2 regions of the Marinobacter sp. BSs20148 genome follow, and region 1 is predicted to be linked to the other one. Evidence: predicted binding sites of a transcription regulator. Region 1 holds the regulator's gene; the other holds the start of a gene.
What was found. The regulator FliA, encoded in region 1, starts transcription of late flagellar genes. The targets are predictions, from matches to a motif close to CTAAAGTTTNNNNNNNNNNNGCCGNTAA.
Positions count from the first base shown of each region.

Region 2: the regulator FliA is predicted to act here: its motif matches at 1,156-1,183, upstream of MRBBS_RS04290 (methyl-accepting chemotaxis protein).

Region 1 is NC_018268.1:1,086,611-1,092,758, reverse strand. It holds gene MRBBS_RS04870 (chemotaxis protein CheA) at 1-924, opposite strand, end outside; gene MRBBS_RS04865 (protein phosphatase CheZ) at 941-1,726, opposite strand; gene cheY (chemotaxis response regulator CheY) at 1,747-2,130, opposite strand; gene MRBBS_RS04855 (RNA polymerase sigma factor FliA) at 2,209-2,949, opposite strand; gene MRBBS_RS04850 (MinD/ParA family protein) at 2,977-3,789, opposite strand; gene flhF (flagellar biosynthesis protein FlhF) at 3,892-5,253, opposite strand; gene flhA (flagellar biosynthesis protein FlhA) at 5,311-6,148, opposite strand, start outside.
Region 2 is NC_018268.1:940,660-946,807, reverse strand. It holds gene MRBBS_RS04290 (methyl-accepting chemotaxis protein) at 1-1,095, opposite strand, end outside; gene MRBBS_RS04285 (MATE family efflux transporter) at 1,536-2,840, shown strand; gene MRBBS_RS20210 (hypothetical protein) at 2,900-3,022, shown strand; gene MRBBS_RS04280 (glutathione S-transferase family protein) at 3,082-3,654, opposite strand; gene MRBBS_RS04275 (dienelactone hydrolase family protein) at 3,829-4,629, shown strand; gene MRBBS_RS04270 (bile acid:sodium symporter family protein) at 4,747-5,658, opposite strand; gene MRBBS_RS04265 (acyl-CoA dehydrogenase C-terminal domain-containing protein) at 5,980-6,148, opposite strand, start outside.

The sequences.
Region 1 (6,148 bases):
GTCGTCCAGGCGTTTAGTGTCTACCCGCACGCTGGTTTCCGCAGCGGCATTGGCAGCCTCGCGGGCCGGCGCTTTGGCTTGTGCCGGTTCGGCTGGAGCTTTGGCCACTGATGGAACCTTGGCTGGTTCCGGCTTTTTAGCGGACGCTGGCGCGGTGGACGCAGCCGCAATGGCTGCTGTCGGGCTGCCGCCCTTGCCGTGAAGCTGGTCCAGCAGTGCTTCGAATTCGTCGTTAGATATATCGTTTGGCTGGGCACTGCTGGTCTCAGCCACGGTTTCTTTGGCGGCTGCCGGCGCTGCCGGGGCGCCGGCGAACTGGCCTTTGCCGTGGAGTTGATCTAGAAGAGCTTCGAATTCGTCGTCGTTAATGTCGCCATTGCCGCTTGCAACCGGGCCAACCGCACTGGTTTCGCTAGCAACCGCTGACGCTGTTTCGTCACCGTTCAGGGCGTCGAGCAGCTGTTCGAATTCGTCATCGGTAATGTCGCCCTGGTCAGCGCTGGCGGGCGCAGCTGAATGAATCGCGACTTCGCCTTCAGGCAATGCCAACTGATCCAGCCGCTCAATCAGTTCCTGCGGCGCCGGCGTGGGCGCTTCACGCTGACGCACCTCTTCGAACATGGCATTCACGTTGTCCAGGGTTTCCAGGACGACGTCCATCAGCTCAGAGGTTACTTTGCGCTTGTGGTTGCGCAGGGTGTCGAATACGTTTTCCGCCGAGTGACAGCAGCTTACCAAGGCATCTAACTGCAAGAAGCCTGCTCCGCCTTTGACCGTGTGAAAACCACGAAAGATCGCATTTAGCAAATTGCTGTCGTCAGGATTTTGCTCCAGGTCCACGAGCTGCTCAGACAGCAGCTCAAGAATCTCGCCGGCTTCAACCAGAAAGTCCTGCAGGATTTCTTCATCGCCATCAAACGACATGTTTTTTCCTCATTGTTCAGAAACCAAGACTGGACAACAGGTCATCCACGTCAACCTGACCAGACAACACATCTTTGCGTTTTTCTGGCATTATTTGCGGACCCACACCCTGCTCAGCCGAAGGCTGATTATCCTCCATCTGGTGCACGGTACCGGTCAACTGGTCTACGTGGCCGGCCATCACCACCAGGCTCACCAGGTTGTCTTCCACTTCACGCACTAGGGTGATTACATTTTGAATTACTTGACCTGTCAGGTCTTGATAATCCTGCGCCAATAAAATTTCTGAGAAGTTACCGTAAAGCTTGCCGGCGTCGGTGCTCAACGCCCCCAAAAACTGGTCCATGCGAGCGTGTAACTCGCGGAATTCGGTCGGAGCCATATCCCGCCGCCGCAGACGCTGCCACTGCTGGAGCAGATCCTGGGCTTCCTCTTGCAAATGGCGGGCGACCGGCATGCTTTCTTCCACCAGATCCATGGTGCGATTCGCCGCCTGACCCGTCATTTGCACCACGTATTCCAGGCGATCGGAAGCGTCGGTCATTTTTGACAGTGCTTCTTTCTGTTCGGGGCTGCGCGGATCAATCTGAAAATTACGCATGGCTTCGTGCAGGCTGCGGGTTAGCCGCCCTACTTCGTGGTACAGGCCCTGATCTCGCACTTCTGCAAGCTCGCTGATCAGTGCCATAGCGCGCGCATAATCGCCCGCGCGCACGCTCTCAACCAACCGTTCGGACTGTTGCTTTAATTTTTCCGTCAGCTCTGGTTCCAGGGCATGGCGCTCGCCTGTTGACTTGCTCATGGCTTGTATCCACTCCCCGGTTACTGAATTCGCTCAAAGATTTTTTCGATTTTTTCTTTGAGAACGGCGGCAGTGAACGGCTTTATAATGTAGCCGTTCACACCGGCCTGCGCCGCAGCGACAATCTGGTCGCGCTTGGCTTCGGCCGTCACCATCAGGATCGGCAGGGTTTTCAGCTGATCGTCGGCGCGAACATTCTTGAGCAGGTCAAAACCGGACATGCCGGGCATATTCCAGTCGGTCACCAGAAAGTCGTACTTGCCGGTTTTCAGCATCGGCAATGCCGTATTGCCATCGTCGGCTTCGTCGGTGTTGGTGAAGCCCAAGTCACGCAGCAGGTTTTTGATAATGCGCCGCATCGTGGAAAAATCGTCCACAATAAGGATCTTCATATTTTTGTCCAATGAGGACCTCCAATCGTTGAAATCTATTCGAATCTCGTTGCATCACTGCCCGCAACTCGCGGGCTGCAGGCGCTAGAATTATGTATGGTCTGTTTTCCAGTCGGCTAACCGGCTGCGTAAGCGCAAGGCAGCCTGGCTGTGAATCTGGCTGACCCGGCTTTCGCTGACGTCCAGCACAGCACCGATTTCCCTCAGGTTCAACTCTTCCTGATAATAGAGGCTCAGCACCAGTTTTTCACGTTCTGGCAGGGTTTCAATGGCCGCCGCCAAACTGTTACGGAAGGCGGACTCTGACACCCCGTGCAGCGGATTATCATCCGTCTCTGATTGTTCTATCGGCAGTTCGCCGGAATCATTGAGCTCATCCAGACTGAAAAGCCGACCGCTGTTGGAGTCGGCCAGGCAACTGTGGTATTCCGACAGCGTCATATCCAGCTCAGCAGCCACTTCGACATCGTGGGCTTCGCGGCCTTCGCGGCCCTCTACAGCTTTGATAGCGTTGGAAATGCGACGGGAGTTTCGGTGCACCGAACGCGGAACCCAGTCGCCTTTGCGGATTTCGTCTACCATGGCCCCACGGATTCGAATACCGGCGTAAGTTTCAAAGGTCGCACCTTTACCCGTGGCGTAGCGCTGCGACGCCTCAAGCAAACCAATCATGCCAGCCTGCATCAGATCTTCCAGCTGAACACTGGAGGGCAATCGTGCCAGCAGATGAAGGGCAATTTTCTTGACCAGAGGCGCGTGCTCTTCAATCAGCCAGCAAGCGTCTGAAGCACCCGACCGTTGATAGACTCCGAGATCTTTCACCAGTGTCATAAATCCGCTTTTTGTACGGGATGTGTTTTAAACTTCGACGAGCCGCTCTATAAAGAATTCGAGATGGCCCCGCGGTGATGATGGCAGCGGCCAACTGTCCACTTTTTCAGCGAGAGCCCTTATGGCCAGCGAGGCTTTTGCTTGCGGGTAAGCTTCCAACACCGCTTGCTGACGCCGCACCGCTTTTTTAACGGCCTCGTCAAAAGGCACTATACCTACATATTGTAACGCTACATCCAGAAAACGTTCTGTAACCCGGGTCAGTTTTTCATACAAAAGCCGGCCTTCTTGTTCGGTGTTCACCTGATTGGCCAGAATCCGGAAGCGGTTGGTGTGGTAATCGCGATTCATCAACTTGATTAAGGCGTAGGCATCGGTAATCGAAGTAGGCTCGTCGCACACCACCAGCAGCAGTTCCTGGGATGCCCGCAAAAAGCTGACCACCGATTCGGAGATGCCTGCGGCCGTATCCACAATCAGTATGTCGATCTGGTCGGCGATGTCGCTGAAGGCGTGAATCAGCCCGGCGTGCTCCATAGCACTGAGCTGGGTCATGCGCTGGGTACCTGATGAGGCCGGCACAATCTTGATGCCGCCGGGGCCGTCTACCAGCACATCACGCAAGTCGCAGTCGCCATTGAGTACGTCTTGCAGATTGCGCTTGGTTTTCAAGCCTAACAGCACATCGATGTTGGCAAGCCCCAGGTCGGCGTCTAACAGCACCACCCGACGGCCCTTTTGCGCCAGAGCAATACTCAGGTTGACCGACACATTACTTTTGCCAACGCCACCTTTACCGCCAGTGACCGCAATTACCTGAACCGGATGTGCTTTACTCATACTGATGATGGCCTCTTGCCATGTTTAACCGGGAACGGATGTAGCCGCTGCCCCACTGTTCTTCACTGCCCGCTTGCTGTGATGCTTTTACAACCGGCATTTTTAAGACCCGCTGGCAACTGCCTGCTCCTGCCGCAAACCCTTCAGACGTTCTACACCGAGTTGCACCAGCGCAAGCGCTTTCGCCGGGTGCAAGTCTTGGGGTATTTTCTGGCCGTCGGTGTACCAAGCCACCGGCAGACTGGTTTCCATAACAAATCCCAGCGCTTCGCCCAGAGTCAGAGCCTCGTCGATCTTGGTAATCACACAACCGGCAAGGTTTGCCATCTTATAGCAATGCCATACGGATTTCATAATCCGCGGCTGGCTGGTGGCAGACACCACCAAATGTGTACGGATTTTGTGATGACTGCGGACTAGCTCGGCCAATTGTTCCTGATAGCCCCGATCGGTGCTGGTCAGCCCGGCGGTATCAATCAACACCAGGCGACGATCAGACAACTCATCCAGAATTTCATCCAGCGGGTGGCTTTCATCAACCACCCGAACCGGCACGTTAAGAATACGGCCAAACACAAACAATTGCTCGTGCGCCGCAACCCGATAACGATCAGTGGTAATCAACGCCAGGGAGTCGGCTCCGTGGCGCAGCACGTAACGTGCCGCCAGTTTGCCGATGGTGGTGGTTTTACCCGCTCCAGTAGGTCCAACAAGAGCAAATATGCCGCCTTCATCCAGCCATTCCTGGCGTGGGGTACGCACACCGTTAACCAGCATTTTGAGAGACTGCTTCCAGCCATCCTCCAGGCGCACGGCTTGGTGACGGCGGGCGAGATTGTCAGACAGCTCGCGGCTAAGGCCGAACTCACCCAAACGTTCTGCCAGGCGCTGCTGAAGCGCCGTAACATTGGCGTCAGCACTGGTGTCTTTTAACGCGGCAGGCGCGGTCTGACCGCTCATCAGCTCGCGCAGACTGCTCATTTCAGAACGCATGGCCGCAAGCTCCCCGGCATAACCCGCAGGCTGACCGCTTTGCGCTGCCGCATTTTGGCTACGCTCGTCAGCGCCGGCCGGCAAAGTTATGCCGCCCTCTGCAAACGGATCTGCACTGGTCATGTTAGCAAAGCCATTGACAGTTTCAGCAATGGAACCGTAACCGGCCTGGCTGTCGGCGCGCTGATCGCGCACACCGCGGATGCGCTCACGGGAGCGGCCAAGCTCGTCTTCCAGGTGGCGCTGCTGGTCTGCCTGCAGCTCTGCCAGATGAGTGCCGCTGGTGGCTGTCACCGCTTTGTCACCCAGGCGTTGGCGCGCCATGTTTTCGTCGTAATCGAGGGCCGTCACAATTTCAACGCCGCCATCTACCCGGCGGTTGGAAAGTATCATCGCATCCGGCCCCATGTGTTCGCTGACCTGCTTCAGGGCTGCGGCCATTGTAGGTGCAAAAAAACGTTTTACTTTCATGCTTTCTCATCCTTTGCCGGGAACGCGGCTGACGTTATCCGAGTGTCGTCTGCGCCGTTACTGGCCTACCGACGCTACGATGGTAATCTGTTTGTTATCCGGCACTTCCTGATAAGACAGAACGTGCAGGCGTTCTATGCCGTAACTGGCGAACTTTGCCAGCACCGGCCGCAGCGGGCCAGACACCAGCAGAATCGCTGGTTTACCGAGCACTTCCTGGCGCTGCACGCTGTCCTGCAGTGAGCGCTGGAGTTTTTCCACCATGTTCGGCTCTAGCACTAGCCCGATATCGTCCTGCGCGCCGGATTGTTGACTCTGCTGTACAGACTTAAGCAATAACTGTTCCAGATCTGGATCCAGGGTAATCACCGGTATTTCGGATTCGTTACCAACGATGCTTTGCACAATCATCCGCCGCAGGGCTTGACGGGTTGCCGTGGTCAAGACTTTCGGGTCCTGACTGCGCGGGTGCATATTCACTATGGATTCGGCGATAGAGCGCATATCACGAATAGGCACTTCTTCTTTTAGCAAATTCTGCAGCACTCGCAGCAACACGCTGATGTTCACCGCTGAAGGCACCAGCTCTTCCGCCAGTTTCGGCGATACCTTTTCCAACTGGTCCAGCCACTTCTGCACTTCTTCATGGCCCAGCAACTCATAGGCGTGGGTCTGCAGAATCTGATTCAGGTGAGTAGCCACTACGGTGCTGGCGTCTACCACGGTGTAGCCCAGGCTTTGGGCCTGGTCTTTTTTCTCTGGCTCTATCCAGATGGCATCAAGGCCAAAAGCCGGATCTTTGCCTTCTATACCCTCCACTTTGCCAAACACCTGGCCGGGGTCGATGGCCAGCTCACGCTCCGGGTGAATATCCGCTTCGGCAATGGTGACGCCC
Region 2 (6,148 bases), 150 kb from region 1:
GCTGGTACGTTCGGTCACCAACGAGAGCTGGTTGGCGGAAGTGCTGATCAAGCCAGAATTGGTGTTGATACTGCGCACCAAATCCCGCAAGTTAACCACCATGGCGCCCAGCGCTGACAACAATTGCCCGAATTCATCACCACGATCACTGCGAATATCAGCACTCAGATCACCAGAAGCAACCCGGGTCGCCAGGCTGACGGCTTCACGGATTGGTCGGGTAATACTGCGGGTGAGCAGCCAACCCGAAAATGCGCCAAGCACCAGCACGCTGAACATTGCGACGACGATCAACGTGACTGCTTGCTGCCGTTCGGAGACCATGAGCTCAAGCTGCAACTCTTGCAGGATGACGGCATCGCTGATGGTTGCACCCGCACCCTTGACCATGCTGTTCTCTAGTTCCTGGGCGGTCAGAGTGGAGGCAAGAGCGACGTCGAATGCCTCGATGTAATCTTGGAATAGCCGTTCTACTTCTTCTTTGATGTTCACGGCGGCGTAGCTGTTCCTGACCAATTCAAGTGCCATCGAACCCATCTTAATGAATCGGTCGGCCGCGTCGGCGTTGTTTTCCACCAAGAATCTGCGCTCTTGTCGGCGCATTTGCTTAACCATGTTTTCCGCCTCAAACAATAATTTTTCGGTGCTAAGACGACTTTCAACCAAGCGTGAACTCTTCTCTAATGTCTGAATCGCCTCACTGCGTTGATTAATGGTATTGGCAAGGGCACTCAGATTTTGCTGATATTGCTGAATACCCGCTTGCATCGCGTTGAGCCTATCAATATCTGCCTGTGCGACAAGGCGGGTTTTAAGATCTTCCATTTGCAGGGACGCCGCGTTGGTCAGCGTGGTGACCTGCTCGAGATATTGGTCTTTTTTTCGCAACAGGTAATTTTTTTCAGCGGTACGGGCCTCCAACAGAGCCGACTCGGCACTGCCCACATCCGCCACAACGAGCGAACGCTCGCCGTAGTTGTGCAGGGTGAAAAGCCCAATGGCCCCAATGACCACCGACAGCAGAATCAGAAGGGTAATACCCGCGGCTAACTTGCCGCCAATCGACCAGTTAGAAAACATGTTTGAGAAAGGCATTCTCGGATTCCTGCTTAGGTAAGATGACAGGTTATTGCCATGCGTCGTATATGAACCATAGTAACGGCTGGAGCGAAAATAAGTTGAGGAATTCGAGGAATTGATCGTCCTGTCCACTCGCCAGACATTTGTTTTTACGAATAAATTTTTTAACTTGTCGGAAACGTGGCCCTACAGGGTACCGATCACGCCGTGGGTCAGCCTCGGGTCAGTGCCCATAGGCACGGTGGCAAGAAAATCAGGTTTTGCTGTACTATTCCAGAAATGAAGACCGAGGTATTTAGCACTCCCAATAGCGACAGGCCCGATATGAAAGTGAAGAACACAGTTAAAAAAGCGCTGCAAAGTTTATCAGCTTCGGTCACATTTATTATTCAAAGTTCGCCTTGAAAGGCACTCAGCCTTCACCCTCCCTGACGAGTGGTTCAGTTTTAGCCCACATGATAAGGCTATCCATCCCGGCGTCAATGGGAATGGTGTTCAACACTTTGTACAACCTCACAGACATTTGGTTTGCAGGCTACCTTGGCGATGATGCGCTTGCGGGATTGTCAATAGCCGGCAGCGTGTTCTTCTTGTTACTCTCCATTGGTCTTGGGATACAGGCGGGTGCGTCGGCCATGATTGCGCCAGAGGTTGGACGAGGTGCGGTAAAAGGTGGCACCAGTCAGGTCAAGTATTGGATCGACAACGTCACTGGAATGGCAATTGGATTCAGTGTTTTGTCCTTTTTGCTCGGCGCTTTCACCGCGCGATCCTTGGTCGTATTACTGGGAGCAGAGCCGCATATTGAACCATTAGCCATGGAGTATTTGTGGGTAACCTTGGTAGGTTCTATCGGCTTCATGCTCTCTTTTGGCGCCGCTGGGGCTTTAATGGCTCTGGGTGATACTAAGTCCAACCGCAACGCACTGGCCATTGGCTTTTTTGCGAACTTTGCATTAAACCCACTTTTCACGTTCGGCCTTGGGCTTGGCGTGACGGGTATAGCATTAGCGACCGTTATTATTAAAATAGCGACTGCATTTTACTTGTTACGAGTGCTTGCCAAACGGCTCGACATACGCATAAGGCCAGCGTTCGACTGGTCACGTTGGCAAGCTTTGCTCAAACAAGTTCTACCCGCTAGCTTCAATACACTCACCATTGTTCTGGGTGGCTTTATTACCGTGGCTCTTATAGGGCAGTTTGGCAGTCATCACGTGGCTGGTTACACAGTGGGATTAAGACTCGAACAACTTCTGCTATTGCCTGCACTGGGTTTAAACAGTGCGGTTATGGCTATTGCCGGTCAGAACCTAGGTGCCGGCAACGGCGCGCGAGTGGCCGAGACCTATCAAAAAAGTTTGGTAATCGGCCTCGCTATGGCACTGTTTTCAATACCTATTATGTACTTTTTATCTCCGCTTATGATGGGCTTTTTTACCGACACTGATGCTATTAAGAACACCGGCGTAACCTATCTCAGGATCGATGCTTTAGCGTTCTATGCGTATGTGGTTTTATTCCAAAGTGTGGCGGTGCTGCAGGCAATGCGTAAGCCCATGTTCCCGATGTACCTCGGCATTGCAAGGCAACTGGTGATACCTGCGATCATTAACTATGTGCTGATTGTGCTTTGGGACTATCCCATGGTGTCAATGTTCTACACCATCGTGACTGTGGTAGTGGTCAGTTCGGTGATCGCGCACTTTTATACCAAGCGAGAAATTAGCAGGCTGCCTCAGGCTGGGGCACTCGATTGATCAGATTTTGGTAGCCTTTGGGTTTGGTGGATTATCGCGGTGGCGGGGAATGTTTTTTCTTGGAAATGGAACTCGCTGCGCTCAAACTCCCATTTCCGGCGAAAAAATTCCCCCACCACCCCGCTCTTTTTGGCGAAGTTGATATCGCTTTACTGACTGGATTCAAAAAAAAAGCCAGCTGAAAAAACTTCTCACCACAGTGAAGGTGGATGAATTGATGTTTACTGTGGATACAAAGAAGTCAGGCTTTGCGGGGGTCCGTTTCCGCGACCATAGGTTGTTGCAAATTATGGTCGCGGAATGACAACAAATTCTCATTGCCCTCAAAGTCGACAAGAGCCCGGAAATCCAGCCAGTCGATCAGGCTGAACAGACAGATTGACGGATAATGCCAGTCTATGAATTCGCCCGCATCCACCATGGCTGACAATGTACGCAAGGTCGTCATGATGCGTTCACGCTGGATGTTGTAAAACATCGCATCCTGCTCAATGTCGAGGCCGGATCGTTTCGACAACAGCATCGTGACACAGGAATCGTTGGCCGCATCAATCAACGTTAGCTGGTTTTCCTGATCCCAGCTCGGGGCAGTGATGCCCAGCTTAGCCCCAAGATAGCGAGCGATAACCCGGGAATCGTATATTTTCTGGCCGTCATCATTCAGCATCGGAATTTTGAGCGCCGGGTTATTTTTACGCAACTCGTCTCGCCCCTCGCCGTAGATATCCAGGTTCAAAAAATCATAAGGACAGTCCGCCAGCAACAGCCGGGTACGTCGGACATAAGGGGATGTGGTCGAGCCAAGCAGCTTCATGGAGCCTCCGATTTATCGTATTATCGTATTATCGTATTATCGTATAAGTGTCTGTAACTAACCTCATGGCACCAGACCGGGCAACAGGCAGTCGCAACAATATGACACGGAGCGGCCGCTCATGAATAGTGAACAATCAGGTCTTACAATAACCAAAACAAAAGGATCCAGACAATGAACATGATACAACGACTCGCGCTTACCGCGGCGACCTCTCTCGTTTTCACTACTGCAGCCTTTGCCGAGATAGTATCTGAAACGGTGGAGTATACCGTTGATGGTGATTCGTTCACCGGCTACATGGTGTATGACGACGATGTTGACGGCGAGCGCCCAGGAATACTGGTCGTTCACGAGTGGTGGGGCCACAACGAATTTGTCCGCAGCCAGGCCGAAAGGCTGGCTAAAGAGGGCTACACTGCGTTTGCACTGGACATGTACGGCACCGGTAAGCTGGCCGAACATCCTGACGACGCCAAGAAATTCATGCAGGCCACCATGGGCGACAAACAGGCACTCGAAGCCCGCTTCCGCGAGGCCATGAGCATTCTACAGGACCATGAAACGGTCGACGAATCCCGGATTGCGGCCCAAGGCTATTGTTTTGGTGGTGCTGTCGTGCTCAACATGGCGCGGCTTGGCCTCGATCTTGACGGCGTCGTCAGCCTGCACGGATCACTGGGTAGCGACATCCAGCCCGAACAGGGCGCAGTTACGGCTAGGATTTTGGCCTACACCGGTGGCGCTGATCCGTTCGTTCCAGTGGAGCAGGTCACCGGTTTTGTCAGTGAAATGACCAAAGCCGGTGCAGACCTTAGCCTGACTGTGTTCCCCGGCGTCAAGCACTCCTTCACCTCCAAAGCGGCTGATGCCACCGGTGAAAAGTTCGGGTTGCCCATGGCTTATAATGAAGAAGCCGCCAATCGAGCATGGGAAGGCACGATGGCGTTCTATCAGGATATATTTGCCCAGTAATCAGCCGTGTCGGTTGTCAGGGAGAACACTTGGTGCAGTTTCTCCCTGCCTCTCTCATTGCCCTCAGCTACTTCGCCCAACGTGCTGGCACAGGAGGTTAGGGTGATAGGCATTTTTTCAGGCTGGCCCGCCATCAGCACCTACTACGCCAACTGCACGGGGTTTTGAGCGGTTCAGATAGTAGACCAACACGCCAGCGGTGATAAACATCACCCCAGTGTAAATCGCTGGCACCAGCGACATCGCGTAATTGTTCAGCATACCCAGCGCCAACACCATCGACAGGCCACTGTTCTGGAGACCAGTCTCCAACGTGATCGAAATGCTTTGCTGACGATTAAGTGCGAACAACCGGGCGCCGTAAAAGCCAATAAGCATGGTCGAAACGTTTAGCAGCAACGCTACCGGTCCGGCACTGATGATTGAGTCAGCAAAGGTCTCCCGTTGTTGGTAGACCAGGAAGGCGATCAGCAAGGCCAGGAAAATCACCGCAAAATACTTGACCCTTTGCTCAACGGCGATGGCAAACCGCGGCTTAAAACGCCGGACGGTCATGCCAATAGAGATCGGGATAATGGTCAATAACACCAGGCTGATCATGGTACGGCCTATCGGTAGCTTTATTGCCTCACTTTCTCCCATAAAGTGGAGCAACGAACCATTGACGATAAACGGAATGGAGAACACCGTCACGACACTCGCCACGGCCGTCAGGGTAACCGACAGTGCCACATCACCCTTGGCAATGTGCGCGTAAAGATTTGAGGTAGTGCCGCCCGGGCAAACCACCAGCAACATCACACCAACCGCAAGTTCAGGCGCCAGAGGCACCAGATTGGCGAGACCAAAACCAATCAGGGGTAACAGTACCAATTGGCAGCTGAGGCCAATGGCGACAGCCTTGGGGTAAGCCAGCACCCGCCTGAAATCGTCAGGAACCAGAGATAATCCCATTCCGAGCATGATCAGAAACAACGAAATCGGTACGATCTGAACGTTAACAAGATGGACCAGCTGCTCCGCACTCATGGCGTCTCCAATGCCGGGGAGGCATTACAAAGGGTTTTATTTTCTGACTTATTTGTCGTCCAAGATCAACGCTTAGAAATACCCCAATAATGCCATCAGAGTCTAGCGGCTTGACAGCTGTGCGGGAAATTCATTTGCAGAATGGACATGCCCAGAATATACATGCCTGTCCATCACCAAATCTGAAATCAGTGACCAGATAGTCGCCTTTAGGTTTTGGTGGATTGATCGCGCGCCAATTCTCAACACAGCGGACTAAGCCCAAACCAAAAAAAAGCCACGCGATGCGTGGCTTGATTCAAAACGTCGGGATTTAAAGGCTTACGCCGCCCAGTGATCGTCTCCCATATCCATCAGGCTATCTTTGCCGCTTTCGATATCGCTTAGCAACCAGTGAATTTCCGGCAGCAGCTTTTCAAAGTAGAAGCGGGCAGACACCAGCTTGCTTTCCAGCAGCGGCTTGTTGCCCTCCCCGGCTGCAATCTGCTGG